Regions from separate parts of the Romboutsia hominis genome, predicted to be linked through region 2. Evidence: riboswitches for the same ligand, from Rfam matches in the RefSeq annotation. Region 2 holds a riboswitch; each other region holds the start of a gene.
The links. Region 2 has a riboswitch for cyclic di-GMP ahead of FRIFI_RS12405 (SpaA isopeptide-forming pilin-related protein). Riboswitches for the same ligand answer to the same signal wherever they lie in the genome.
Positions count from the first base shown of each region.

Region 1: linked by a shared signal. The riboswitch ahead of FRIFI_RS03600 (flagellar basal body protein) and the one ahead of FRIFI_RS12405 (SpaA isopeptide-forming pilin-related protein) in region 2 are both predicted to bind cyclic di-GMP.
Region 3: linked by a shared signal. The riboswitch ahead of FRIFI_RS01350 (NPCBM/NEW2 domain-containing protein) and the one ahead of FRIFI_RS12405 (SpaA isopeptide-forming pilin-related protein) in region 2 are both predicted to bind cyclic di-GMP.

Region 1 covers NZ_LN650648.1:769,402-779,977, reverse strand. Annotated here, with positions in the region: gene FRIFI_RS03655 (motility protein A) at 1-14, opposite strand, end outside; gene FRIFI_RS03650 (flagellar hook-basal body complex protein) at 35-904, opposite strand; gene FRIFI_RS03645 (flagellar hook assembly protein FlgD) at 926-1,456, opposite strand; gene FRIFI_RS03640 (flagellar hook-length control protein FliK) at 1,468-2,709, opposite strand; gene fliJ (flagellar export protein FliJ) at 2,722-3,162, opposite strand; gene fliI (flagellar protein export ATPase FliI) at 3,178-4,485, opposite strand; gene FRIFI_RS03625 (FliH/SctL family protein) at 4,482-5,261, opposite strand; gene fliG (flagellar motor switch protein FliG) at 5,242-6,318, opposite strand; gene fliF (flagellar basal-body MS-ring/collar protein FliF) at 6,335-7,897, opposite strand; gene fliE (flagellar hook-basal body complex protein FliE) at 7,920-8,237, opposite strand; gene flgC (flagellar basal body rod protein FlgC) at 8,253-8,657, opposite strand; gene FRIFI_RS03600 (flagellar basal body protein) at 8,662-8,985, opposite strand; cyclic di-GMP riboswitch class I at 9,439-9,520, opposite strand; gene FRIFI_RS03595 (CDP-glycerol glycerophosphotransferase family protein) at 10,439-10,576, opposite strand, start outside.
Region 2 covers NZ_LN650648.1:2,545,307-2,555,882, forward strand. Annotated here, with positions in the region: gene cooS (anaerobic carbon-monoxide dehydrogenase catalytic subunit) at 1-1,659, opposite strand, end outside; gene FRIFI_RS12400 (bifunctional enoyl-CoA hydratase/phosphate acetyltransferase) at 2,024-2,935, opposite strand; gene FRIFI_RS12405 (SpaA isopeptide-forming pilin-related protein) at 3,072-6,239, opposite strand; cyclic di-GMP riboswitch class II at 6,312-6,395, opposite strand; cyclic di-GMP riboswitch class II at 6,545-6,628, opposite strand; cyclic di-GMP riboswitch class II at 6,778-6,860, opposite strand; gene FRIFI_RS12410 (tetratricopeptide repeat protein) at 6,958-8,100, opposite strand; gene FRIFI_RS12415 (B12-binding domain-containing radical SAM protein) at 8,223-9,980, opposite strand; gene FRIFI_RS12420 (hypothetical protein) at 10,144-10,344, shown strand; gene FRIFI_RS12425 (hypothetical protein) at 10,341-10,576, opposite strand, start outside.
Region 3 covers NZ_LN650648.1:285,016-295,591, reverse strand. Annotated here, with positions in the region: gene FRIFI_RS01350 (NPCBM/NEW2 domain-containing protein) at 1-4,051, opposite strand, end outside; cyclic di-GMP riboswitch class I at 4,262-4,348, opposite strand; gene FRIFI_RS01345 (SagB/ThcOx family dehydrogenase) at 4,607-5,365, shown strand; gene FRIFI_RS01340 (vWA domain-containing protein) at 5,682-7,091, opposite strand; gene FRIFI_RS01335 (ATP-binding protein) at 7,095-8,225, opposite strand; gene FRIFI_RS01330 (hypothetical protein) at 8,238-9,041, opposite strand; gene FRIFI_RS01325 (helix-turn-helix domain-containing protein) at 9,242-9,796, opposite strand; gene FRIFI_RS01320 (D-serine ammonia-lyase) at 10,097-10,576, shown strand, end outside.

The DNA.
Region 1 (10,576 bases), 1.3 Mb from region 2:
TCAAGCTTTTTCATTTCTTTATCTTTCTCCTCTTTTATCTCTTAAGGTTTATTATCTCTTGTAATAATTCATCACTAGTTGTTATAACTTTACTAGAAGCTTGGAATGCTCTTGTTGTAACTATCATTTCTGTAAATTCTTCTGATAAATCTACGTTAGACATTTCTATGGCTCCTTGGTTAATTTGACCATGAACAGCTGTCTTTAACGGTTGTCCTGAGTTTGCAGATTCTGAATAAAGATTTCCACCTAATAACTTTAATCCTTCTGGATTTTGAAAAACTGCTATTTTAAGTTTTTGCTGTGTTCCTTTAACTATATTTCCATTTTTATCAACTAATGGCATTTTTGTACCATCCTCTAATAAATAAGATATTTTACCTTCCTTATCTATATTAAAAGATAATACCTTTTTAACATTCTTAGCTCCATCTGGTGCTGGATTTCCATTTGCATCTACTGCCTTTGGTATTTCTATAGGATTTCCATCCTCTCCTAATACTTTATAACCATCAGCTGTTACTAAATTACCATTTAAATCTAGACTAAATGATCCATCTCTTGTATATGCATATTGATTAACTCCTGTTTGAACTGTAAAAAAACCATCTCCATCCATAGCTAAATCTGTTGGTCTTCCTGTTGGTTGTATTGGTCCCTGTATCATATTTTTAAAGATACCACTAACTTTAGTACCTATACCAACTTGTCCAGGGTTTACTCCACCAATTACTCCACCTGGAGCACTTGCATATAAAAATGTTTGGTTTAAAGCATCAGAAAATCTTGCAGATTCTTTTTTAAATGCACTTGTTCCAACATTCGCGACATTATTACCAACAACATCCATCTTAGTTTGGTTTGCTTTCATACCGCTTATTCCTGAGTACATTGATCTTAACATAAAACTAATCTCCCTTAACTTCTAATTTTTTTCATTTATTTTCATTAAAGCTGCATATTCAATAGATGCAACTTCGCCTGTATCTTTATCTTTTACGTCCATATATACAGTCCCATCTTTTATATGAACACCTTCTACCATACCTTTTATAGTTTTATTTTCTGACTTTGTGTTATTTGAACTTTCATCTAATTTTGTGGCATTCATTTCGACTTCCTTACCTATTAAAGATGTCGCAGAATTTAATGCTGAATTAGTTAATAACCCACTAGTCATTCCCATCATTTGTTTCATATTATGATTAAGAGTCATTGTCTGTTCTAGCATAGTAAATTGAGATAATTGTGTTACATATTGAGTGGGATCTTGAGGATTAAAAGGATCTTGATTTTGCATTTGAGCAACTAGCATTTTTAAAAATAATTCTTTGTTATTTTCTTCCCCCGGCATTATTATAGGAGTGTTATTTTCTGTTTTTTGACTTTTTTGATTTTTAGGTACTTTTTGACTTCCTATTATATCTGGTTTATTCATACTTACTAATCCACTCATTTTATATTCTCCTATACTAATATATTTAGATTATCTTCTTCTATATTAGAGATTTCATTTATATCTTCTAACATAATATCTCTTATACGTCTTTGGTTATTTTTCTGTCTTTCTTGCTGGCTATTTTTATTATTAAAATTTTGGTTTAGATTGTCTGAAAATACATTTTGGTTTTCTGAATTTATATTTATTGATACATCTTTTACTTTTATGTTCATATCATTCAAATGTTTAGTTATATCATTTATATTTTTATTTACCAAGTCAAATATATTATTTTTACTAACAGTTATAGATAAACTATTTTCTTCTCCATGCTTTATAAGTTTTATAGTCATCTCTCCTAATTCTATTGGATTAACTTTAATTTTTATTTCTTCATTACCACTTCTTTTTAAGTAGTTTACTGTTTTTATAATATCTTCATTTATAAATATTTTTCTAATCTCTTTAACTGAGCTATCATTTAAATTATATGTATTTTCATTTTTTAAAATATTATTTGTATTTAGATTTCCTATGCTTCCTTTATTAAGGATGTCTTCTAACTTACTTATTTGTAGATCATTGTTATCTAAACTACTACTTTGATTTAAGTTTTTTTTATTTATTAATGAATTAATTTCTAATTCTCTATACTTAGTTTCCTTTATTAAGTCATTTTTTTTATAATTTTTAGTATCTTCAAAATCATTATTTAATAATTCATTGCTATTTGAAGTTGGTTTTGATTTGATATTATTACTACTTTTGTTTTCGTTTATATCAAATTTTTTTATTATATTTTCTGTATCATTATTTATTTTCTCTAATAAATCATTTAATTTATCTTTATCATTGTTACTTAATAAATTAGACTTAAATTCAATTTCACCTAAAGTATTTTCTAAAGTTTCTAATCCTTCTTTATTATTTATATTTATTTCTAAATTATTTTTATCTATATTCATAGAATCAAAAATAACTTGTATATTATTGATACTTTCATTTAACCCTTCTACATCTTTACCTTCTTTTAACTCATCATTTACGAAATTATATATGTATTTAAGGTTAAATATTATATTTTGAAGGAGATTAAAATCAATGTCTTTTTTATTAGATTCATCTGTATTGAAATTTAAACTCATATCTTCAAGCTTTGATTCTATTTCGCCAAAAAAACAATTGACTATATCTTTACTTCCCTCTGTTTTTTTTAAAGTATTTTCTTTTGCATTAGTCATTGCTTTTATAGACATATTTAAATTCATATTAATTCACCTTTATGATATATTTGTTCTATTTCTTATATATGCATATAATGCAAATTCGTCATTTTTTAATTGTTCTAATCTATCTTCTTCTTTTTTTAATCTATTAAGTTCGTTTTCTTTAAGGGTTTCTAAAGATTTCCTATCTATTTGTTTTTCTATAAAATCTTTTTTTGCTTTAGAAACATTAATTTCTTCTTTTCTCAAATCTTCACTAGTTAATTTTATAGATTGAGTAAGTGCTGCTAAATAATTAATAGTAATTTTTTGACTAATTATATCTTTAGACATTCCTATATCTGAGTATTTTTTATAAGAATTTTCTAAATTCCTTAAATTATTCTCTATTATTCTTTTTTGATTTTGAGCTTGTGTATATCTTAATTTACTTTCTTCCTCATCTTTTACTTTTATATCTAGCAGTTTTTGAAGTTTGAATTTGAACTTACTCACTTACATCAGTCTCCTTTAGTTGAACATATTAATTAATAACTCTTTGCTTTCATTAAATGGTGTACTATCATTAACACCTTGTTTTAAATAATCATTTACTCTGTCTATATATTTAATAGACATATCTATATTTTTATTTGAACCTTCTTCATAAGCTCCAATATTTATTAAATCTTCAGCTTCTTTATAAGTAGCAAGTATATCTCTAGCAAATGATGCAGCTTTATTATGATTATCATCTGCAATTTCTTTCATAAGTCTACTTACACTGTTTAATATATCTATAGCTGGATAATGATTTTTATGTGCTAATTGCCTAGATAAAACAATGTGTCCATCTAGTATTCCTCTTACAGTATCTGCTATTGGTTCATTAAAATCGTCTCCATCAACTAAAACAGTATAAAAAGCTGTTATAGATCCTTTTTCAGACATTCCTGTCCTTTCCATAAGCTTTGGTAACATAGCAAATACGGAAGGAGTATATCCTTTTTGTGCTGGCGGTTCTCCTATAGCTAATCCAACTTCTCTTTGAGCCATAGCAAATCTTGTTACAGAATCCATCATTAATATTACTTTTTTACCTTTATCTCTAAAGTACTCGGCAATAGATGTAGCTGTTAGTGCTCCCTTTAATCTTACTAAAGGTGATTTATCTGATGTAGCACAAACAACTACCGACTTCTTCATGCCTTCTTCACCTAAATCTCTCTCAATGAAGTCTAAAACTTCCCTTCCTCTTTCTCCAATAAGGGCTATAACATTTACATCTGCTTCTGCCGTTCTTGCCATCATTCCTAAAGTTGTACTTTTACCAACTCCACTACCTGCAAATATTCCTATTCTCTGTCCTTCTCCACAAGTTAAAAATCCATCTATTGCTCTTATTCCTGTTGGCATTATATTTGTTATTCGAGGTCTTCTCATTGGATCTGGTGGTTCATTAAATAAACTATATCTCTCACCTTGTAAAATCATATTTTCATCTATTGGATTCCCTATGCCATCAAGTACTTTTCCTAAAAGTTCATCACTACATTTAACACTAAGTGGTACTCCTTGTGCAATTACTTTGCAACCAGGTCCAATTCCTGTTAACTCACCAAGAGGCATAAGTATTACATCTCCATCTCTAAAACCTACAACTTCACAATTTATAGGGGTATTTAAATTATTGTATACAGAGCATAACTCACCTACAAATCCTTTTATACCTTCGACTTCTATTGTAAGACCTATAACTTTTTTTACTTTTCCTTCAGATATAACAGTAGGCATATCCTTTATCCTACTAAGTATTCTTTCAAAATCTATGTCTATCATAATAGCTCCTCTTTAACCTTATCTATTACAGCATCTACACCTACTATTATTCTTCCTTTTATATTCTCTATAATAGCATTTCCAATATCTATAGATTCATCTTCTAAAACGAATACGTCGCCTTTAAGTTTATTACATTCTTTTAAACTTAATATTTCATTATTTAAGCTATCTTTATATAAAGGATTTACTTTTATCACTATATTTTCCTTAAGTTCATACTCTTCAATTATCTTAGTTAATAAAGTATTCATAGATGATTCTGATTTGAATTCATCCCTTAGAACTTGTTGAGCTATACTTATACTAATTTTTAGTATTTCTTCTTTATTTAGATTCATATACTCAGCTACTTTATCCTTGGCTTGTATCAATAATTTACTGGCATTATTTACAATTTCTTCAGACTCTTTTTTTGCCTTTTCTATATTTTCTTCATATGATTCTTTGTATCCATCTTCATATCCGTTTTTAAGGCCTTGATTGTATCCTTCTTCATAAGCTTTTTTTTCTATATTTTCTCTTTCTAACTTGCTTTCTTCAATTATCTGACTTGCCTCAGCTTTAGCTTTGTCTATAATGTCATCATATTCTTTTTGAGCTTCTTGTAACTTAATATTTATTTCTTCTTTTTTTTCGCTTAATTTTTTTTCTAAGTCTTCTCTAAGCTTTCTTTCTTCTTCACTTTCAATTTGAGAGAGGTTATTTATTGTTTTTACGCCTTTTAAATTAACATTTTTAGCCTTTATTATGTTACTACATGATAAACTCATCATCTGATCCTCTTGTTAAAGTTATTTCACCCATATCTTCAAGTCGTCTTATAACATTAACTATATTTTGTTGTGCTTCCTCTACTTGAGATATTTTTATTTTTCCTAATAAATCAATTTCCTCTTTAAGAGCTTGTGATGCCCTTTGAGATTGATTTCTAAATATGACATTTGATACTTCCTTAGATGCTCCCTTAAGAGCAAATGCAATATCTTTAACATTAACCTCTTTAAGAATTCTCTGAATAGTAGAATTTTCAAGCCTTACAATGTCGTCAAATATAAACATATTGGCCTTTATATCCTCAGCTAATTCATTGTTTCTTTCTTCTATGTAACTTATAATACTTTTTTCTGTTTTTCTATCTACATTACCAAGTATTTCAACCAAGCTATCAACACCACCAGAACTTTCCATTTCTCTTTGTCCAAGTTTTGATAATTTCATTTCTACAGCTTCATCAATGGCCTTTATTACACTTGGTGATACTGATGATGTTGATCCTATTTTTAGTGAAACTTCATTTTTAATCTTAGGTGGTAACTCACTTAATATCAAAGCTGCTTTGTCTGATTGTATGTGAGATAAGATTATAGCTATAGTTTGTGTACTTTCACCTTGTATACATGCTAATATCTGCTCTGGTTCAGCTTTTCTCGCTGCCATAAACAGTTTTGTATAAGCATCATATCTAATTCCTTCTATTAATTTATTAGCTCTTTGGTTTCCTAAAGCTCCATTAAGCAGTGATTTTGCATAGTCTATACCACCTTTTAACACAAATTCTTTTCCTTTATTTAGTTCTATAAATTCTTGGAGAATTTCTCTTCTTTCTCTTGCGTTGACAGTGTGTATATTAGCTATTTCTACACCGATTCTTTGTATTTTCTTATCAGATAGATTTTTAACTATATCCGCTGAAACGTCAGTCCCTAATGTCATTAAGAGTACTGCTGCCTTTCTAGCACCAGTAACTCTTCTCACTTTAGGTATATCACCTAAATCAAATGCATTTCCTGATTTAGTACTCTCTACTGATTTAGTAACTTCATTTTCCAAAACAAACTACCACCCTTTACTCATTTAACCAATTATTTATTAATTCTGTAACTTCTTCTATATTTTCTGAAGCGTATATCTTAACTTCTTCCTCTAAAGTCATATTATCTTCATCATCTTCTAAATTGTGTAGCCTATGTTTTTCCATTTCTTCTAGCTTTTGATTTATCATATCTATTTCATTAGATTCATCTATTTCATCAATTTCTTTAGATTTATTCTTTTTCTTAATAACAAATATAGCTATAAGTGCTATTACTATAACTAGTAATAATCCGGCTACTATATATCCTGTTGTTTTTAATAACTTAGCCACTTCATCTTCATCACCTAATGCATTTTTTAGATTCTTTTTAGCATTTGCTTCAAAGTCCATAGCAACAACTACTACATCATCGCCTCTATTTTTTTCTACACCAATGGTATTAGATACCATATCTTTAACGTCTTTAATATCTCCCGCATCTAATTTGCCATCTATAGCAACCGAAGCAGTTATTCTATTTAATTCACCTTGAGCCTTAACAGTTTTAATTTCTGTCTTTCCTACTTCATACTTTATATCTTCACTTTTACTTTCAGTAGTTCCATCATTTACATTGCCTTTATTATTCATATTGTTATCAACAGTACCACCTGTATTTACTGGCTCTGTAGATTTATTTTCACTTTTTGACTCACTTACTATAACCTTGTTAGGATCTATTATCGTTTGAGTTTTTTCATTAGTGTCAAAATTCAAATCAGCATTAACAGTTGCTCTTACTTTTCCCTCTCCAAATATAGGTTCAAGTAATCTAACTATATCTCTTTCTAATCCTTTATCTAGATCTCTTTCTGCCTTAGTTGCAATATCAATCCCATTAGAATTATCGCTAGAATTTGATTTTCCATTTTCATCAAATATTCCTTCTGATAATAAGACCATATTTTGGTTGATTACCTCAACATTTTGTTTCGGTATATTTGGTGTACTTGCGGATACTAAAGATATTATAGATTTAACTTGTTCTTGACTTAATTGTTCTCCTACATTTAAATCTACATAAACGGCTGCTTTTCCAGGTATGCTCTCTTTAGCAAATACAGATTCTTCACCTTCTGTTATATGAACTCTTGCATCTTGTACTTGCGGAAAAGTTTTTATAGTTTTTTCTAGTTCACCTTGAATCATTCTTTGTTTTTTTACCTCAAATTCTTCATCTGTAAGACCTAACGATGATCCTTCATCCATAAGTTCAAATCCTTTAGAACCATTTGAAACTTTTCCAGATAGTTCAAGTCTTAACTTATCTACCTGATCTTTAGGTACATATATACTATCGCCCTCTATTTTCGTTTCAATTTTTTCTTTTTCTAGTTCTTTAGTTATAACAGATGCATCATTTGAATCTAAACCCGAGAAAAGAACATCATATTTATTATCATTTTTATACTTAATTCCAAATATTATAGCTAATATAATTGCAATCACTCCAACTATAATGGCTATTTTCTTTTCTTTTCTCATTTCCTTAAATTTTTCTTTTCTTGTTTTTATAAAATCTTTTATTTTTTCTATTATCTCTTTAAAATTCATCTATCTGCTCCTTATTAAGGAATTACAATTGCACTCTATTAATTTCTTGGTAAGCATCATATAACTTATTTCTAATCTCAATCATAAGTTGCACTGACATTTGAGATTCTTGTGCTGATAGCATAACATCATGCATAGAAACATCTTCACCTTTTATAAGCGCTTCTATCTTTTCATTTGAATTTATAATACTATCATTTACCTTACCTATAGCATTCTTTATAACATCTTCAAATTGCTTGTCTGGCTTTTCATTTCCTTTAACTTTATATGTAGTCTTATTATTAATAGCATTAGAGAATATATCAGAATTAATATTTATATTGCTTATTCCTGTCATTTAACCACCTACTTTCTATCTACCTATCTCTAAAGCTTTAGATATCATATTTTTTTGAGCATTTAAAGTATCTACATTAGATTCGTAAGCTCTCGATGCACTTATAAGATCTGACATTTCAGCTAATAAATCTACATTTGGATATTCTACATATCCATCTTTGTCTGCATCAGGATGATTTGGTTCATATATTTTTCTGAGAGGAGATTTATCTTCTTCAATCTTTTTTGTTTTAACACCTAACATCCCTAATTTTTCATCATAATTTTCTTCAAAGCTAGCTACTTTTCTCCTATATGCTCCTCCATTTTTAGTTCTTGTAGTCTGCATATTAGCAACATTCGAAGATATTATATCCATTCTCATACGTTCTGCTGTCAGACCACTTGCACTAATTCTCATACCACTAAAAACACTCATTTATTTACCTCCCAGATATTATACTTTTTGTCATAGCGATTTTTATATTTGTAAGACTTACTAACGCATTATATTCTAATGTCGTAGCTGCTTGATTAACCTTCTCATGTTCAATATCAACGTTATTACCATCTTCTCTGACCACAGATTCCTTATCAACCTTTAACTTTATACTAGGAATTTCTAGTTTATTCTTTAAAGTATCTTCGAAACTAACATACTTTCTTTTATACCCTGGAGTATTTATGTTAGCAATATTTTCTGCAATGGCATTACTCCTTAAATGTGTAGCATCTAATCCCATTTTCATTAAATTATAGATTTCCATATTACTCTCCTCCATTAATTTTATAAATCAAAAAACCACTCTATAAAGAGTAATTTTGTATACTACATAGCATACTATCATTGCTAGAATTTGATTATTTTAGATATAAAATTAAATCAATATATTTATTATTCGTTTTCTTATATTTAATTTTCTTATCATTTTAATTGTAAACTTTTACTTATTTTTTTCTATATAATTTATACTATTACATAATTTTTCCTATAATAAAAAATGTAAGATACATAATGAACTTTGATAATATAATTGAATTATTAGATTTATTAAAATATTATTTCTTCAAAAAAAAATAACTCTAAAGAGAGTTATATAATATCAGCGTCGATAAATAGAGATGCATAATTTGGACACAAACAATCAAAATAATTTATATATTATTCATAATTCTCCAAAATTATAAACCTTATATATCGAAAACAAAAACACACAGTTTTTTGCAACTGGCTAGCATAGTTTCTACTTTAGCTCCTATAGTTTTGCGTCACTAGATTTCTCTAGCTTGCCTATTTTGTTTTTCGTTGTTTTTCGTTCTTTTTTTACACTTTTCGACATTTTTTTCCATACACTAAATATTATAGTATAATTACCATTTAATCAAGTTTTTATTTGTATTTTCTTACTATTTTTTTTCAAACTAATATTAAAAATACATTTAAACTTATTTGTTAAATCACAAAGTGTAATTTTATTTTATATTATATTTTATATTGTATTTTATATTATACGGCTGATATAATTAGAACTTTATATTTTTTATTAAAATAATACAAATTATGTATTAGACAATAAATTCTACATCACTAAAAATTTTTAACTTAAACATCCTTATTCAGATTAATTCATAAATATTATAAATTTAGATAATATTCCTATTTTTTTCAATTATGACTGTAATTTTATTTATAAATTCAAAATATTAAAACCAGAAAATTAAATACATTTATATCTATATTAGTTCCTAAAGATATTTTTGATATAAATATTGATTTAACACTCAATTATATTAATAAAATTTCTTATGATACTTATCTACCTTATTAATAAATCAAAGCTTATTATACTAACAAAATGTATAGTAAAGTTAGTTTTTACTTAGATAAATTTTATAACATTTGCAATATTAAAATTTATTCTTTCTTTAAAGAAAATTTAATATTGTGTTCATATAATATTATAAAAATTCATGATTTTGAAAAATGATTAAAGACTTTAGTAGTAATTTAACTACTTTTAATTTAGATTTATTTTATGAACTTATCGGGATATGTATAAAACTATTAATTATTATAAATACTCTTATAGTTAAAATTATATACCTGTTTTAATTAATACTTAATATTTTTAATAATAAAATACAAAAAGTCTTGTAAAAATAGTTACTTAATATAATAAGTTATTCATGACTTTTTGTATTTAATATCATTGTGAAATTTTAAAAATAATTATTTTCAATACACTGCTTTATATGTTTGTGAACTTGTTCTCCACAACTACCATCAATATTTGAAAGAACAGTATTTAGTGCATTAATTCTATTATCTTTTTTGTAATCTTTTTTATTGACTACTAA
Region 2 (10,576 bases):
TGACATCCATTCTGGTGCTACACCTGCTACTGGAATATCACACATATCCATATCTAAGAACTTAGCAACTTCTGACACTACAGATAATATACGACTACAGTCAACACAAGAACCTAAGTGTATTACTGGAGGTATATCAACTAACTCACAAACTGTTGCAAGCCCCTTACTAGCCATACTTCTAGCTTCTTTAGTTAATAGTCCAAATTTACCAGCAGCTGAAGCACCACAACCTGTAGTAACTACAAGTATATCGTTTTTAATTAATTCTTTCATTATAGTAACATGAGCTTTATTTGAAGTACTTCTTGCATTGTTACATCCAACAACACCAACTACCCCTCTTAATACTCCTGATTTTAAGCAGTCTACTAATGGTTTAACAGTTCCCGCTTGATCTATTTGAGAGTTTACAACTCTATCTAATTGACCTATTATTGCTTGTTCACTGAATCCTACAGTTGTTGAAGATTTTAACTGTGGTATTTCAACTTTTTCTTTATCTCTATTTTTGAAGTTTAGTATAGCTTCTCTTACTATTCTCTTGGCATCATCAAGAGCTGTTTCTTCTGTGAATTCTATATAAGTTGATCCTGCTATTTTTGCCTTTGGAGATGTTGTTATGAATTTAGTGTGATAACATTCTGCGACTTTTGCTAATGCAGGGAATATACATTGAACGTCAACTATCATTGCTTCTACAGCACCTGTTACGATAGCTAACTCTTGTTGGTGGAAGTCTCCTGCAGTTCTTACACCATGTCTCATTGTAACCTCATTACCAGTACAACACATACCAGCTAAGTTTATTCCATCTGCTCCCATTTCTTTAGCTAATGCTACTAATTCTGGATCTTCAGATGCTAAAACTATCATCTCTGATAATGATGGTTCATGTCCATGTAATATTATGTTTACTTTATTATCTTCTAATACTCCTAGATTTGCTTCTGATTGTCTAACTGTTGGTGTTCCGAATAGTATATCACTGAATATAGTTCCTATCATTGATCCACCCCATCCATCTGATAATGAAGTTCTCATTGATAAGTTTATTAAACTATCTATATCAGCTGTACATCCCATATGAGTTGAGTGCATTATTGTGGCTATTTCTCTATCTATAGCTCTTGGTTCTATTGCGTATCTTTTCCATATTTCTTGTCTTTGCTTTGGAGCACGACTTAAGAAGTTTAATACTCCATGTGGTTTACCAAACTCCATTAAAGCTATATCTGCAACTTCATGAGCTATATCATATATATCTCGATCTTCAGTCTCTACTCCCCATTCTTTAGCTAAATTAACTAATTTAACTTCATCTTTTATAGTGTAGTTTCCATCTCTGCTAGATAAAGATAATGTATGAGCTATACCCCTTGCATGATCAGAGTGAGCTGCAGTCCCCGCTGCAACCATTCTAGCAAAGTTTCTACCTACTATTACATGCTCATCAGCTCCACATAATCCAAGTGGAGTTTTAGGAGTTATTCTACAAGGTCCAGCTGCACATATTCTACAACAAGTTCCTTGAAGACCAAATCCACATTGAGCCTTCATAGAAAGCTTTCTATCATACATAGTTTCTACACCATCTTTTGCAGCCTTATCTAACATAGCTTGACTGTTCAAATCGATAGTCATCATTTTTTTATCCATATTCCTATCCCCTTTTTCCTTGATTTTTAATCCTAGAGGTGATAAAAAATTATGTCCATTGTAAGACTAAAGTTATTGATTCCCTAATTTGATTATATACTAAATTTTGTTAATTTGGTATTCTTTTAAATATTTTTTTAACAAAATTAGTTTGCTCAATATAAGTTATTTTTTTATATAAAATATACTTCTTATATAAAACTTTATATAAGAAGTATATTTTATATTTTCCAAATATTATTTCTTGAAAACTATATATTAATTTAAAATTTTTATTAATTTAAATCATTTTTATTAATTTAAATCATTTTTGTAAAACGTTTACCTATTTATATTATAGTATTGTTTGCATTATTTGTATATATTATTTCATGCTCTTGGCAATAAGCGCTCCATATGCTATAGAATATAACTTAGATTCATGACTATCTGCTCTTGATACCAATACTACTGGGGCTTTTGCTCCCATTATAATTCCTGCTGATTTCGCATTTGCCATATATGTAAATGATTTTCCTATTCCATTTCCAACTTCAATATTTGGAACTAGTAATATATCTGTATCTCCACTTACTTCACTTTTAAATCCTTTTATTTCACTTGATTCTTTTGATATAGCTAAATCAAACGCAAGTGGACCTTCAACTATAACACCTTCTCCAAATTTACCTTCTTTACAAGCTTCTTGTAATAGTCTAGCATCTACTGTAGCTTGCATTTTTGGATTTACTTTTTCTTTTGCTGCTAAACATGCTACCTTTATCTCATCCACACCTAAACATTTTGCCGCTTGTATTGCATTTTTTAGTATTTTTTCTTTTTGTTCATAATCTGGAGATATGTTCATTCCGCCATCTGTTAATATTAAAAGCTTATGGTAGTTTTCAAGTTGATATATCATTACATGACTAAGTAAACTCTCTGTTCTAAGTCCATACTCTTTATTGAGCACTGACTTTAATAGTATTGATGTATCAAGTAATCCCTTCATAACAAAATCAGCTTCTTGTTTAGACACTAACTCTACGGCAATCTTTGCACTTTCTTCTATACTTGGCGAGTCTATTATAGTTATACCTTCTAACTCAAAGTTTATGTCATTTGATATAGACTTTATTTTATCTGCTTGTCCTACTAATATAGGTTGTATAACTTCTTTATTAACTGCATCCTTTATAGCTAATAAAACTTCTCTATCTTCTGCTGCTGCAACTGAAAGTATTACTTTTTCTTCTTGCTTTAGTTTGTCTAACATATCGTGTAAATCTTTTATCATCTCATACTCCCCCTTGTTATATATATTTAAATAATATCACATTTAGTACTAAAATAGTTTTCTAGTAGTATAGTCTAAATATTCTATAAAATTAAAAAAATAGTATTAGCATAATACACTAATACTATTTTTTTATTTACTTTCTCTTGTTTATAAATACAATCCCCACTAAAGCTAATATAACTAATGCAATATATCCTATTATAGATTCTTCTCCTGTTTTAGGAGTATTAGTAGTTTTATCTAATACTTTATTATCATTATTATATTTATGCTCTAATTCCTTTGTCTTGCTATTAGTATTTTTTTCAGACACTTCATCTTTCTCATTTTCAAAAACTAATTTTACATTTTCTTTTTGATTAGGCTTTATCTCAAAATTTTGTACTTCATTTGTTAATGGGTACCCTTCTGATGATTTTGTTTCTACTGCTTTATACTTGCCTGGTTCTAGACTTACTGTAGCTGTTCCGTCTTTTCCAGTTGTTGTTGTTGTCACATTTTTTCCATCTTGTGTTTGGATTTCAAACTCTGTTCCTGGCAACATTTTACTTGGATTGTCTTTATCAACTTCCTTTATTTCTACTTCTCCATTTGTTTTTTCATCTACTACTTTATTATCATTATTATATTTATCTTCTGATTCACTTTGCTTATTATTAGTATCTTTTACAGGCAATTCTTCCCTCTTATTTTCAAAAACTAATTTTATATTTTCTTTTTGATTAGGCTTTATCTCAAAATTTTGTACTTCATTTGTTAATACATATCCTTCTGATGCTTTTGTTTCTACTGCTCTATATTCTCCCGGCTTTAAAGTTGCTCTTGCTATACCGTCTTCTCCAGTTATTATCGTTGTCACCTTTTTCCCATCTTGTGTTTGGATTTCGAACTCTGTCCCTGGTAACACCTTACTTGTATCATCTTTATCTACTTTCTTTATTTCTACTTCTCCACTTGATTTATTCTCTGATTCATTTAACTTATTGTTAATTTTTTCAGTAGGAATTTCTTGCTTCTCATTTTCAAATACTAATTTTGCATCTTCCTTTTGATTAAACTTTATTTCGAAGTTTTGTACTTCATTTGTTAATATATATCCTTTGGATGCTTTTGTTTCTACTGCTTTATACTTTCCTGGCTTTAGACTTGCTCTTGCTATTCCGTCCTTTCCAGTTATTATCGTTGTTACCTTTTGCCCATCTTGTGTTTGTATTTCAAACTCTGTTCCTGGTAACACTTTACTTGTATTATCTTTATCTACTTTCTTTATTTCTACTTCTCCATTTGTTTTCTCATTTGTTATAGTTCCTATATTTTTAACAGTTCCTATATCACTTTTTTCTATAGTAAACTTTATGTCTTTTCCATCTACTGAATATCCCTCTGGAGCTTTTACTTCTTGTAAATAATATGTTCCTACATTATCTACATCTGATTTAATTAATCCATTCTCATCACTAGTTAATTTTCCTATAACTTTCTTATTAGAATCTTTTAGATTAAATATAGCTCCACTAAGCTTACTTTCCTTATTTTCACTATCAACTTTAATAGCTTCAAAAGCATATCCCTTTTTAGTTTCAACTTTATTACTTGGATTACCATTTATTTTAGCTATATTTGATACAGTTGTTCCATCTTTTACATTGCTAAAATCAGTATATATTTTTACTTCTAAATTTTCTTTGTAATTTATTTGTCCCTTATCATTGATAATATTGACTGTATTATTTGCTTTATCTATTTTACTAGAAAAAGCATCTGGAACTTCAACTTTTACGATCTTTACGTTCGGATCTAATTTATCTACTAAATCTATATATCCCTTTTGGAATACACCAAAACTCTCAAAGTTTATAGAATATACAACACTTTGGTCATCATCTTTTTCTAATTTAGTCTTATCAACAGATTTGTGAGCATTTATAGCTCCTGCATTGTATTCATATTTAACCGTATCATCAACACTATTTCTAGTTCCATTGTATGATAACTTTGCAGTATTTGAGTATGAATCTTCAACATTTGTAATCTTCATGTCGTAACAAACAATATAGTAATCATCTACGTTTCCAAAATTTATAGTTAAATTTCCATTATTAGTGTTTATTTTATCTTTAAATTGATCTGTTACCCACTCAAAGCTTTCATCTTTATTGTATTTACCTATACTTATACTGTCCTTTAAAAGTTCCATTCCTTTAGGTGTAAAGTCATTTAAAGTTACATTTTTAAGATTTGACCTATTTTCATTAATATCTATTCTATATCTTACATTTTCGTTCATAGATGCTACATTTTTACCTTCTGAATTTTTAGCAGAGGTATAACTATACTTACTTATAACATCTTTTGCTTCATTTTTTTGTTTTAATATAACAGTACTATTTAACTTACCATCGCTTTTATTAAATACTGCTGTATTCTTATAAGAACTCAAATTTTGAGTAATCTTTGTCTTATAAGTTACAATATATTTATCTTTAATATTTCCAAAGTTTATACTAAGCCTATTAGATGATTTGCTTATATTTAAGCTATCTGTGACATCTGTTTCTGCGCTATCTCTTTCTATTTTAATTACATTTACAGAACTTGGTATAAGCTCCATTCCTTCAGGCATATTATCTGTTAATACTGCATTTGATATATTTGAAAATTTCTCATTAACATATACTCTATATTGTTGAGTTTTTCCTAGTACTGGATAATATATATTTCCTACCGTATTTCCATCTGAATCTACATGGTCATAATTATTTATAGTTTTAAGAATCTGTCTATCTATTATAGGCTCTGTTTCATTAGATGGTTTTATAGCTATTTCTATGCTAGTAACTGGTTTTCCATCAATCCATACCTCTATCTTCTGATTATCTACTTCTTCCGTTTTATCTGCATATGCTGATACATTAACATATCCTCCTATTGCATCATAAACATCATCCCCAAAAGTTGCTACTACTTTATTACCTTCCATTTGTACACTTTTAAAATGCTCTGGGGGGAATTTAAAGCTAAATCTTTCAAGCCAACTAGGCATTTCAAATTCTATAGTATCACCTGGTTTTATACTCCCTGGACCATATTTAGCCTTATACTCTAGTTTAAAATTCAATTTTTCTCCAGGCTCAATCTCTTTTTTATCACATGTTATAGATACTTCTATTGTATCCCCTTGATTATCTGTCTTAACTTCTTCAGCATACGCAAAATGTGTATTAATTAACACATTTATAACCATTAGTACTGACGTAAGTATCGATATTATTTTTTTTCCTAACTTGTATTTATTTTTCAATAAATTTCACCACCCTTTTTAAATCTTTTTATTTTAAAATAAAAAAGACTATTCAAGATAATGATGATTTATTATCTGAATAGTCGGTTGCACTATTAACTCCATATACCTCAAGTGCCCATATACAAGGTATACTTCTTCATTCCTATTTTTAGCTTATATGTATTTATGCCCTTTTAATAATTTTGCTTTGTGTGCATTTATGCTATATAAAATTGTTAGCTTTCATTTAATTTTCATTAATGTCTTATCAATAAACTTTTATTTTAAAATAAAAAAGACTATTCAAGATAATAATGATTTATTATCTGAATAGTCGGTTGCACTATTAACTCCATATACCTCAAGTGCCCATATACAAGGTATACTTCTTCATTCCTATTTTTAGCTTATATGTATTTATGTCCTTTTAATTATTTTAATTTGTTCGCATTTATGCTATATAAAATTGTTAGCTTTCATTTAATTTTCATTAATATCTTATCAATAAACTTGTATCTTAAAATAAAAAAGACTATTCGAATAATATTTAAATATTATCTGAATAGTCGGTTGCACTATTAACTCCATATACCTCAAGTGCCCATATACAAGGTATACTTCTTCGCTCCTAATTTTAACTTTTGAATATAATTATATAATCTCAGTGATTTATTATACCCTTTAATTTAGTTAAAGTCAATTTTAGATTTTTTTATAGTAAATTTTAACTTATTTTTTATCTATATTTATCAAGTTCTCTTAAACATGCCACTGTAATTTCATCTTGTGGATCTAATTCATAAGCTCTTTCTATATAATATATAGCATCATCTATATCACCTTTGTTTAGATATGCCATCCCTAAATTGCATAATATTTCTGGATCTTCTTTTATTTTAGCTGCTTGTTCAAAGTGTTCTATAGCTTTATCTATATTGAACATACTAGCTTCACAAAGGCCTAGTTCAACCATTGTATCTACTTGATGTGGTTTAGTTATAAGTATTTTTTCAAAATATTTCTTAGCTTCTTCAAATTCACCCATATTTTTATAAGCTAATCCTATCATAAATAATAAGTTCCACCAATCAGGATGATCTTGTTCAAGAGGTAATAATTTTTCTAGTCCTTCTTCACATTTTCCTTGGAATACTAAATTATAACCTTCTTCATATTGAACTTTAAAGTCCATCTTTCCTATATTTTCTTGAACCTCTGCCATTAAGTCTGCATCTAACCCTAATTTTTGTGCTTCTTCCCATATAACTCTAGCCTTTAAATATTGACCTTGATTGTAGTAATGGTATCCTAAATGATAGTAAGCTAAAGCAAAGTTTTCATCTAATTGTATAACCATTTCCAACTTTTCTAAGGCTTCTAATAAAAACTTATTCATAGCTTCTTTGTCCATATCTTTTTGATACTGCTTTGCTAGTTCCTGGCAAACTATTGAATAATGATATAATCCATCTATGTCATTTGGATACATACTTATCATAGCTTTTAAGTATATTAACGAATCAGTTATCTCACCAATATCAAAGTATTTTTTAGACATATAGCCCATATATTCTTTTATATTTATATTTACTTTTTTGCTAAAAGCATCTAAAAATTTTCTGTATTCTTCATTATACTTAAATTGGCTATCAATACCCATTATATATATCATAGCATCTGCTATAGACATTGTATTTATCTTATCTTGTGCTGTCTTTTCTTTTATTCCTTTAACTAATACCTCATTTTTTATAGGTACATCTAATCCACCCTTAGGTATAGTGTAACCTTCTAAGTTAAATTCTCCACCATGTTTTATAGTTATAAAAGATAATTCTTCTGTTTTCTTTAATAAATACTTTTCTATTTTAAACTTCATTTTTTCCTCCTTTGTAACTTCACATAATAATTTTTAATCTATTAATGTTTATACCCATTAAAAATTTATGTGATATGTTTTCATAATATATAATACCAATATGTAATAATTAGCATTTAATATTATATGTTAACACTATATGACTTTGACTTTTCAAAAACTTTGTTATCATCATCATAGACAAATAAAATTATATTTTTTATCTCTTTTATATCAGCATGTATATCTTCTTTTAACTTTAATATATCGAATCTAAATGGTTCAAAATGAACATATTTTATTATATGCTTAGCTGGTTTATTTTCAAACTGTGGTATATATTTTAATATGTTATCTTCATTTTGTAAGAACATATGACATCTATTTTTAAAATCTTCTACATCTTCTTTATTGAATATTTGAGGTAAATTTGAAGTTTTACCTAATGATATATAATCATACTTTAATATATCATTAAATAATTCATTTTTATCATTTATCTTATCGTTGTAGAAATCTAATAATATTTTATATAATTGATTCTTACCTTGTGCTACATCAAAATACCCATTTTCATCAAAGTAAGTTGCAAATTCTTCAAAGAATTTAAATGGACTTTGCTCATAATAATTATGTATTATGTATCTCATTGACAATACAAAGTTTTTAGAGTTATAGTATCTTTCTAGTATTTCTTCTATATCTTTTAACTTTATCATTTCGCTATAACTTATATAATCATTATATAATACTTCATATGGTGTATAATCTTTGTATCTATATCCATGTTCTTTTGCAGTATTTCTTATACCAGTTCCTTTTATCATCTTTAAGAACCCTAATTGTATATGCTCTATACCTAAATTAAATACATCATTAAATGAATTTTCAAAGCTTGCATAATCTTCATATGGAAGTCCCGCTATTAAATCTAAATGTTGATGTATATTTCTATACGATGCTACTTTTTTAACTGCATAAGATAATTTTTCAAAATCATCTCTTCTTCCAACTGCATCAAGAGTTTTCTGGTTTGTACTTTGTACTCCTATTTCAAATTGGAATAACCCTTCTTTGCAATCTTTTAAGAAGTTTAATGTTTCCTCATCTAATAAGTGTGCTGTGACTTCAAAATGATATGTTGTATAACCATTGTCATTTTCCATAAGGAAATTCATTATTTCTTGTGCAAACTTCTTGTTAGCATTGAAAGTTCTGTCTATAAACTTTATTTGAGATACCCTTGCATCTATTAATGCCTTTAAATCTTTTTTTACTCTATCTATACTAAAATATCTTAATCCTTCAAGTGTTGAAGATAAGCAGTATTGGCAATTAAAAGGACACCCTCTAGATGTTTCATAGTAAACAATTCTATTTTCATATTCTGCTGGATTTAAATGATCATAAGGACTAGGTATTTCATCTAGATTTTGTAATAATTCCTTAGGTTTAGTTACAACTATCTCATCGTTATTTCTATAAACTATACCTTCTACATCTTCTAAAGATTTTTGTCCTTTTAGATACATTACCAAATCTCTAAAAACTAATTCTCCCTCTCCATAAAGTATATAGTCTACAAATGAGTGCTTTTCCATAAAGCTTTCGCTATCATAAGTTACCTCTGGCCCACCTAGAGCTATCTTTATACTTGGCTTTACTTTCTTTATATTATGGCATAATCTAACTATATCGTTTACGTTCCATATATAAGTTGAAAATAGTATTACATCATAATCATGTTTGTGTATATCTTTTAATATATAATCTAAATCATTATTTATTGTATATTCTTTTAAATCTACTTCTACTAAGTCTTTTACAAACTCTTTTAAATATCTTATTGCTAAATTTGTATGTATAAATTTTGAATTTAACGTTGTTAATAAAATTTTCAATTATTTCACCTCTTTTTTCATTTATGCTATGATTTTCTGTACATTTTAGGTTAAAATACTATATGTAGTATATTATCATTTTTTTCTTTAATAGAAGGTTTTTTAAACCTTTTTGTAGAATAATAGTATCATAATTATATCTAATTTAGAAAGGAAGTTTTTTATGGAATTAATCGATCAAGTATCTATCAATGCCTTATCAAAAAGGGACTTATTGCTTATTATAAAAGCCTTAGAGTATACAAATGAAAATACTGGACTTAATGAATTTATAGATTTAAGAAACAGTATAATAAAAGAACTATGCTTTTTAACTAACACTAGCGAAGAAGATTTTGTTAATTACCTAGAAAATACTAACTAAGATTTTTTAAATTTAAGATTATATATTCCTGATTTAGCTTTGACTCCTATCTCAAGAATATCATTTTTAAAATCTTTTTTTATAATTTCAATTTGATTAAATATCGGATCTATAGTAATTTCCCCTACTTCTAATTTAATTAGGGATCTTGGATCTACACGATTATTATAAATCTTTTTGTTAATTATATATTTTCTTAGTTTAATTACATATTCAGCCATTGATAAGGTGA
Region 3 (10,576 bases), 780 kb from region 2:
TTATATACCATAACTTCTTATCTGGCTTTTTGTACTGAGCCATATGCTTAGCAGTCTCTTCATTAACGTAGAAACCATGTCTAGCAAAATGTTCTTTTAAGTCTAATTGAAGAACATCTGATGCAACAACTGCCCAAGCTTCATGCTTGTTATTCCAGTCACCACCACCTATGTTTCTCTCTCTAAATTGTTGCTCAAAACGAGGCCAGAATGTATTATCATATAGTTGTAATTGCCATAATGGTGCCATATGAGTTAATGAACTAGTGTCACTTGCAGGGTACCACTCATTGTTAGAATAATCTTCTTTACTTACTTTAGGGAATATTTTACTCTCCCATAAGTTTTGTTGAGATATCTTACTAGCTTCACCTTTAATCATTTGGAAATGAAGAGGTAAAATATTATTAGTTATCTCAGGCATTGCTCTATTATTTGTATCAAGGTTGTGTCCTAATTCATGCATGAATCCCCAGCCAGTGTCAACGTTTAGAGCTCCACCTTGTTGTCCTTGGTTGTATCCAGTTATACCGTTTCCTGCATTCATGAATACTCCACCACTTAAGTTCTTAAGCATAGTTACATATCTAAAGTTGAAGTCCGAATGTATATCTTTAGAACCATCAAATCCCCAGAACTTCATTGCTTCCTTTATTACTTCGTCAGATCTATCTGCTGTATAACTAGGTACTTTATTATTTTCTGTATACCAATCTAAAGCATACGTTGCTCTAACGTTTACTAAAGCTTTATCTCCTAATACTTCGAATACATCAGGTAGTTTAGGATCTTTCTTTAACTTCTCAGTATATTCACGTAACTCATTTATTACCTGTTCATCATTATCTACACCTTTTACGAATTGAGGATAACTTACACCACCTATTATTCTTATCTTAGGCTTTCTTGCTTGTTGCTCTGGAGTATAAGGATTTGAAGCATATAATACTCCTGCTTTAGCAGTCCCTGGTCTTATATCATTTACTTCGACCTCAGGTATTGTAATTTCGTTCTTACCTCTAGTTAATCTTATATCTGCTAAACCGTTATGTCTACTATCCATTTGTTTAAATACTAAGTTAGGTACTGGGTCGCCTGGTTCTGTATCAACATACACAGTTATCTTTTCACCTGACTTAACTGCTAAACCTGTAGGTTGCCAATCTCTGAAATTCCATACCTTTCTCTTTTGACTTTCCTTTATAGCGTCTCCTCTGCTTTCTAATTCATAAACATGACCTTTATTCTTATCAGGAGATTTAATTAAATCTTTAGCCATGTCTATACTTTCCATAAGTTCTACTTTTAATGGGTGTGTTTTAACTTCTTTCTCTAAAGCTTCAATAGCTTCTAATGAATTGAATTCTGGGTTTAACTCATTCTTTAATTCATTTGTAAATAAGTTATTAACTTTATCTGAAACTATATCTCTCTTAAAGAACATTATTTCGTTTAGTGTAGCCCAGTTTTGGTTACTTTTAACCCACTTTAATTTCATTCTCTTAAATGTTGTAGGTTTGAATTTAGCTTCAACTAAACCAGAAGTACTGTCTGCTCTACCTGTAGCCACTAATTGGAAGTTATCACCTTTAGTAGCGTTAGAACCATATATCTCGAATTCCTCTAAAAATCCTTTTCTATCTGACTGTCTAGCACCATAAGCTATTCTGTCTACAGTTATAGGTTGTTTGAATTCTATAGTTACTTCATTAGACCATTCTTTATCGTTTCCTCTATTAGTCTCCCAGTAAGTGTCTACATTACCATCAACCGCGTTATTTATATGCTGTTGTAGATATTGCCCTGCATTATTACTTATACTCTTTATATTCTCGTAAGGTATTCTAAATTGTTTTACATACTCCGCATTATCCAGATGATTAAACTTCTTACTTGTAGCAACAGAACTCTCTACCTTGCCTTGTTCTATTAGAACTCTTGCATTGTATAAGTCCTCTTTAAAGTCTTCAAAGAATGGGTGTGTACTACATTCGTTCTCTAAAGCTTTTAATTTATCAACTGTATCAAACTCTTCACTTACTTTAGACATAGTATCATCAGTGAATAACCTTTGTATTTTATCTAGAGTTTGGTCTTGTTTATATAATCCGAACTCTGACGCTAAAGCCCAACCTTCATATCCTTGCTTATAAACAAACTTAACTCTTCTAGCTTGAGTTGGATTAAACTTTATAGATATAGAGTCTCCAGTTCTTGAAGCACTACCACTAGTTACTTTAGTAAATGTGTCTCCTTCACTAGTCTTAGAAGTATAGATATCGAACTTCTCTGCGAAACCTCTATCTCTCGGAGAATAATATACTATTCTATCTAAAGTTCTTATTTGGTCTAAAGTCATTATAACTTCGTTTGTATGAGTTTCGCTATTTCTAGCATCAGAATGCCAATTAGTGTTAGGATCACCATCTATAGCTTTATCTATAGTTTGATTTGACCAATGTCTACCGTTAGTAGTTATATTCTTTATATGACTATTATCTATCTTATAAGTCTTATCATACTCTGCTAACTCTGGAGTTCCAAAAGCTTTAAACTTCGAAACTTTAGCATCTGCATAAGTTACCTCGTTACCTTCTAATACAAGTTTAGCATCATCTAAATCTTCTTTGAACTTACTGTATAAAGGATGTGCCTTCGCTTCATTCTCTAAAGCAGTAAGTTTCTCTAAAGTCCCAAAATCAGGGTTTACTGTATTCTTATTACTGTCTGTAAATAGTTTATCCATTTTCTCTGATAAAGCATCTTCTTTATAGAACCTAGCTTCTGATATGAATGGTCTATTTTCATGGCACTCTTTAAATACAAACTTCAGTCTCTTAAAGTTTGTTGGGTTAAATTTAAATTGCATGAAGTCTTTAGTAACTTCTGCAGTACCGCTAGAAACTAATTTGAATGTATCCCCTTGAGAAGTTTCTGAAGCATATATTTCATACTTAGTAGGAAATCCTTTTTGATTTCCGCTTCTAGGTAATAATGCTATTCTATCAAGTTGTTCTATTTCATCAAAAGTGAATACCACTTCATTAGTGAAACCATTACCATTGCTTCTGTTTGTTTCCCAATGTGTATTAGGGTCACCATCATACATATATTCTATTTTTGTTGTAGAGTAAGTTCCACCATTTACTTGTGTATTAACGATGTGGTCTTTACCTAACATAAACTTGTCATCATAAGCTTTTTGGTTTTCAGTTCCATACCCTAATAACTTAGATACTTTAGTTTCAATAAAGTTAACCTCTTTGTTCTCTAGAACAAGTCTTGCATTATCTATATATTCTTTAAAGCTATCGCGGAATGGATGTCCTTCAGTTTCTTTCTCTAAAGTGTTTAATGCTTCAGGAGTTGCAAACTCTTTACTTACTTCATTCATGTTTGCATTAGTAAATAATCTTTCCATCTTATCTAGAATTCTATCCTCTTTATAGAACCAAAACTCTGCGGCACTTGCCCACTCGTCATGTGCTTCTACGAATTTGAATTTAACTCTCTTTGCTCTTACAGTATCAAATTTAAATTCAACCATTCCACCTGTAACTTTACTTCCTTCTATTTTTCCTGCTAGTTTAAAATCTTCACCTATTTCACTCTCTGAAACATATATCTCTGCACTAGTAGGATATCCTTTACCTTTAGCCCCGTCTTGTCTTGTAGCATAAGCTAATCTATTTATCTCGGCTATATCTTTAAACTCCACAATTACTTCATTTTTAAATTCATTTGTATTTCTAGTGTATGTTTCCCAATGTGTATTAAGTTTTCCATCTATAGCATTTTCTATCTTAGTTCCTGGGTAACTTCTTCCATTGTTTGTTATAGACTGTATCTCAACTCTATAAAGTTCATTATACTTAGCGAAGTTAGGATTGTTCTTAATTTTAAAATCACTAACTGTCATACTTTTAGAAACTTGTTCCTCTATCGCTAATGCTTTTTCCTTTATTACTTCGTTAGCAAAAACATTTAAAGCAGGTGTGCTGTTTGTTGCTATAACAGATATGGCCAATATTGATGCTATCTTTTTCTTCATAATATTCTCCCTCTTATATTATATGAATTTACAATAACTAAATATTTTACCCCAAATTTCAAAATATAGTCTTGCTATAGAGCTATAGTTGTTTTTATTAAATAAAAAACTACCCTTTATAAAGGGTAGTTGCCATCTAAAGTAAACATTATAAAACAATCTTACAATTATATCATAAGATAACTCTATAAAAACAAAGAATATCAATTCTTTGGCAACTGGCTGGCATAGTCTAATTTTACCTTAGCCCCTTTAGCTTTGCGTCGCTAGATTTCTCTAGGTTTGCTAATATGTAATTTTTAGTCATCTATATTAATTATACATAATTTTTTATAAATTAAAATAGTTTTTTTTAATTTAAAATAATTTTAATATATTTTTGAATATATTCTATTAAAGCAAATATTAATTATTACTACACAAAAATATTTATTAATTTTTATCTGTAATTAAGCTTCTGATATGAAATTTTTACCATTTAGGCTTTTTCCACTTATATTTATATATATGGTATAATAAGTGTAAAAATTTATACATTTTAATAAGGAGACATCTATGGATAAAATTGCACAAAACAGAGAATTTTTCAAAGCTGATTTTGAAATACTAAAACAGATAAAAACGGATAAACAAAAAGGAATACCCGCTCCTTCTTTCCAAAAAGAATATGATTCAAATTCTAATTTAATAGAGTTACCTCCTGTAAGCAAAGACATTTTAGTTAAACCTAACGTACTAGATTGTATAAATGATAGAAGAAGTATAAGAAAATATAGTGATGAAAAAATAAATTTATCTGAACTTTCGTATTTACTATGGGCTACTCAAGGAATCCAAACTGTAAAAGATAAATTTAGTGCCTTAAGAACTGTACCTTCTGCTGGTTGCACTCACCCATTTGAAACATATTTAATAATAAATAATGTTGATGGTTTAAAGAGTGGAGTTTACAGATATTTACCTTTAGAACATAAACTTTTATTTATAAAGACTTTAAGCAATATAGATGATGAAATAGATAAAGCAACTCCAAACCAACCTTTTGTTCAAGGTTTCGTATCTAAAAGTGCCGTTGTGTTTGCTTGGAGTTGTATTCCATATAGAAGTGAACATAGATTTAGTATAACTGCTCATAAGAAAATACTTATAGATATTGGACATGTTTGCCAGAATCTTTACATAGCATCAGAATCTCTTAATTACGGGACTTGTGCTATCGGAATATATGATCAGGATATAATTGATAATATGTTAGATTTAGATGGAGAAAATGAGTTTGTAATTTATATGGCTTGTTTAGGTAAAAAACTTTAATAAATTAGCTTAATTATTAATATAATTGTATTACTTTAAAGTAAAAATCTCAAAAATATCTTAAATTAAGATACTTTTTGAGATTTTTTAATTTTAATATTTTTAAATAAAGTATAGTATAAAGTACTTTATTTTGATATTTGACTTAATATATATGAGGTTACTTCATCAGGAGAAATATTTAAAATAATCGCAAATTATTCATTTAATAATCTTTCTGCTTCTTTCATAATATTATTATCTCCTTTAGAAATTATATTTCTCATTGAAATTTTATTATTATGTTATTAGAATAACCAGAATTTAATACATAAATTTATAAAATTGGAGCTTGGTTATTCATTGAATATCCATCATTTCTAACATCACTCATATCTAATGTATCATCTTTTATTTTAACCTTGCTAAGTTTTTTAACTGCTCCATAAGGCTCTCTTAATGAAAGTTTGTCTCCTCTTCCTGAAATAACCCATAAAATTTTATATCCTCTAGGTATTACTTGTAGCCTGTCTTCTCCTTTACCATCAGTAAAGTATACCAATAAATTAATTTTTTTATTATTAGCATATTCAAAAACTGGGCTAAATTTAGTTGATCCTCTTCTTTTAAGCCTTTCTTTTATATCTTTTACAGATTTGACTTTATACACACGTCTAATTTCATTATCACATTCTATGATTGTAATTTCATGGTTATAATTTTTTACTATATTAAGTACTTCCTTAATAGCTTGTTTAAATTCTTCATCACTAATACTTCCACTTATATCAAGTGCGACAGCTATCTCTGCTTTATGAGATCTCAACTGTCCCCTCAAATCTAATCTATTTGGCTGTCTTCTATTTCTTCTTGTTATAGTCTTCTTTTTATTGCTTTCGACTGTTCCCATCAATCTATTAAGATATAAGTTCCAAGGCAATTCACCTTTACTATTTTTAAGTGATGATATCATACCATCTAAGTATTCTGGAATTTTACCTTTTTGAGAATTATTAATAGCTTTTTGGGTAAATTCTTTAAGAGTTTCCTCATCTATATTACTAGAATCTTCCCAAATATCATGAGTTTTTTCTGGATTGTATTCAGTTTCTATATCATCAGACTGACGAGTATCATCTTCTTCGCCATCTTTATCTACTTCTTGTAAATCTAATTCAGTTTGAATTTTTTCTACATAGTATTCAAAAGGCTCATAAGGCTCAAGTTTTAAATTATATTTTACATTTACATTTTCTAAAGTAACAGCATATGGTGGTAAATTATTTAAATATTTATTAACCACTATATCCATCGCCATATTAATAGCTAATGTACTGTATTTTCCTTTTAATTCTCTTGCTCTTACTAAATGCATAGATATTACATGAAGAATTTCATGTTTAATTGTACTTTCCATTTGTCTCATATTAAGGTCTAAAAAAATTATTGGATTAAAGTATATGACATACTTAGCACCTTTAAAATTTATAGCAGTGGGACTACTTATATCAAATCTTATTTCTCTTGATGTTTGAAATAAAAAATATCCATAGAAATTATCTTTGTCTTCCATAAGGCTTAGATTAACTTTATCTACTAAACTGAAAAATTCATTTTTGAAATCTTGTGGTATATCTATCTCAAATTTTTCACCCTTGTGATTTGCTTTTAACATAGCATACGTATCTATAATTTTTTCTGTTTTATAATAAAGATCTCTTTTTTGTTTATCAAAGTAAGTTTCCATAGGCTATCCCCTTATTAATTTATAAGATTCGAAGTAAGCTTCTACAAATTCTTCATTTTCTATAGCTTTTTCATATACTTTTTTATAGCTATTTTTAATCTCTTTCATAATTCCTACCATTAAATCTATAGGGTATACTTTTAAAAACTGTACAAATCTATTAATATAATAGCTTGCCTCATAATCTTCATTTTTAATATTTGATTCTAAATCCCTTAAAATATTCATTACTGATAAATAAAGTCTTGTATGACTTTCATTTTTTACTTTTTCTATAACAGATTCACTTAAAGTTTCTCCACAAAAAACCTCTTCATAAGATATAAGTGGACTATAATCTGATTCAATAAAGTTTATAAATTCCTCTGCGATAACTTTACCTACATTTCCTTTTATAACATTTAAAAATACAGCCTTTGGTATTGAATCTTTTTGATCCTTATATACTTTGTAACTTTTAGAAACTCTTTCATAACTTCTTGGAGTTGCTGATACATCTCCTTCATTTATTTTGTGTAAATATTCTGGGAAGGTTGAAATAAACTCTATAACCTTTTGTTCAAGACCTTCACCTATTGCCCATTTTAGCCATTGATTATAATCAGACTCCATATTTAGCCATACAAATCTATTTTCTTGAGCTGCATCCATATCTACAACTTGATAATCAAAATCTGAACCATACTTGCTTGATGGATTCATTGCTGCTAAAATTTTTACATCATCATGTAACTTATATCCATTTATTTCTCTATTTAATATTAAGTTCATAAGCTCTTGTTGTACCGTATGCTCACAACGATTTATTTCATCTATAAATAAAAGAACATTTCTTCCTTTAGATATTTCTTCATCAATTTCCCTTAGCTTGTTATGAACTGCATATACTGTTGTTTTCTTTACTACTTCCTGACCATTAGAATTGCTTATTATATAAGATTCTACAGTTGGTAAGCCTCCTATTTCACCTTCTTTAAGTAAGTTTCCATCAATAACAATTAAACTCCACTCATTTTCTTTAGCAAGCTTTTTTGCTAATGCAGTTTTTCCTATTCCACTTTCGCCAACTACTAGAGGTACTTCCCCAGTAGCTAAAACTAAGTCAACGCTTTTTAATGTCTCTATAAAATTCATTTTTTATTTCTCCTATATCATCTTAAGTTTTTCATCTACAGCTATTTTTTTAGCTTTTTTACTTCCGTATTTATGAATGAATATTATCTTATCCATGGATATATTATCATTATTTTTATCTATAGTTTTACAGTTTAAAAAATCTCTAACATATTTTTCTTCAATATCTTCCTTTGATAGCATTTCTTTTAACACTTCTTCTAATTCTTCTTTAGATATCTTATTTGAAATATATTTAATAGTTAAAATATTTACCTTTAAAAATTCTAACATTTTACTTTTATCCAAGTTTTTTATAAATCTAATAGCCGATTCATTGCTTTTAATAGCTAAAATCTGTGCATTATAGCTAGGTGAATCTATATATCTTAATGCAGTATAATTTATTTTTACAGCCTCTTCTTGAACACTTTCATAAGGATTTTTTATATATTTTAATGAATCATAATCTTTCCTTACTGCTAATAATTGTAGCTCCTCATTTGGATTTTCAACATATTTAATAGCCCATCCAGCTTTATCTATAGCTAATTTAATTACCTTATCAGTTGGATTTTTAATGCACTCTAAAATAGTCCATCCATCGCTTACAGCTTTTATCATCATATCTTCTGTTGGTTTATCTATATATTTAATTGCTCTAGCATTGTTGTCTATAGCTAATTCTTGCATCTCTATAGTTGGATTTTCTATATACTCTAATACAAGCCCATTTTTCTTTATAGCTAATAACTTAATCTCATCTGTTGGATTGTTTATAGTTTTTATAACAAATGGATTATTATTTATCATCTTTATAAGTTTTGCTTCTTCCATAGCATACCTTTCCCTCTATGTTTATTTTAAATTTTTATCTATTATAATTATTTCTTATTATAATTAATATACCTTTTTAATAAATTTAAACAGAATAATTATGGCAATATATAAAAAAAGTACCTAAAACTATTTTAGCTTTAGGTACTTTTTTATACAAATCCTTCTATTCTTCTAATTTATTTTAAATTTTTTATTTTTTAGAATGATGGTGGTGTTACTGCAAATATAACCTCACAATCCTCATCAGAATTATTTTCCCACTTATGATTTGAGTGTGGTGGTATTTTTACACTATCTCCACAATTTAACTCAATAACTGTATTCATCAAATGTAAACTTACACAGCCTTTCATAACATAAGCCACTTCTTCGCCCTTATGACTAAAAAGTTCTTTTGAAGATGACTCTCTTTTAGGTATCTTCATAAGCATAAACTCTATGGTTCCTCGCGAGTTTGGAGTCAATAATTCATAAGCAAAGCTATCATCCTCAGCAAACATTATTTTTTTTCGACTATCTTTTCTAACTACTAAATTTTCAGTAGGATTATCATTTATAAAAAAATTAAATAGGGGTATATCTAAAGCCTTAGAAATTTGTTTTAGCGTATTTATAGACGGGTTTGATGTTCCCTTTTCTATTTGACTAAGTAAAGAAGGTGTTACACCTGTTAAGTTAGCTAATTCTTTTATGGTTAAATTTTTACTTTTTCTATATTCAGTAATATTTCTTGATATATCTACTTCATTCATATGTTAATTTACCTCTTTTGTGTATTTGAAATTATCATTACATATTATATCAATATAACTTATTCTTATCAATTTAATTAAATTTTATTTAACTTTTATAATAATAATTAAATTCAATTGACGTCAATCATAAAAAATGTTAGTATTAGTTAAGTATTATTTAATTATTTGAAATAAAATTAATTAATACTTATTTAAATTAACAAATAGTTTTAATATAAACTTCATTTATCTTAGGTAAATTTATATAAATATTTATCTTTAAGAATTAAAAATAAAAATATAAGGATGGTTATTATTATGTCTAATGCAAAAGTTTTAAACAAAGAAATATCAACTTGGATTGATGAATATCCTTCATTACAAGAAATAATAGATTTAAAAGAATCAATATGGATAAATCCACTTCATACTAATTTTGATAAGGGTATGGAAAATGTTTCGCTTTCTGAAGCTGATGTACTAGATGCAGAAGCAAGATTAAATAGATTTGCTCCATACATAGCAAAGGTATTTCCTGAAACTCAATCAGAAAATGGAATAATAGAATCTCCAATAGCTAAAATAGATAACATGAAAGCTACGCTAGAAGAAATCTGTGGTAAAGAACTTGTTGGAAATCTATTATTAAAATGTGACAGTCACCTTAAAGTATCAGGATCTATAAAAGCTAGAGGTGGAATATATGAAGTATTAAAACATGCTGAAGATTTAGCTTTAGCAAACAATATAATATCATTAGAAGACAACTATGCTAAATTAGATAGCGATGAAGTTAGA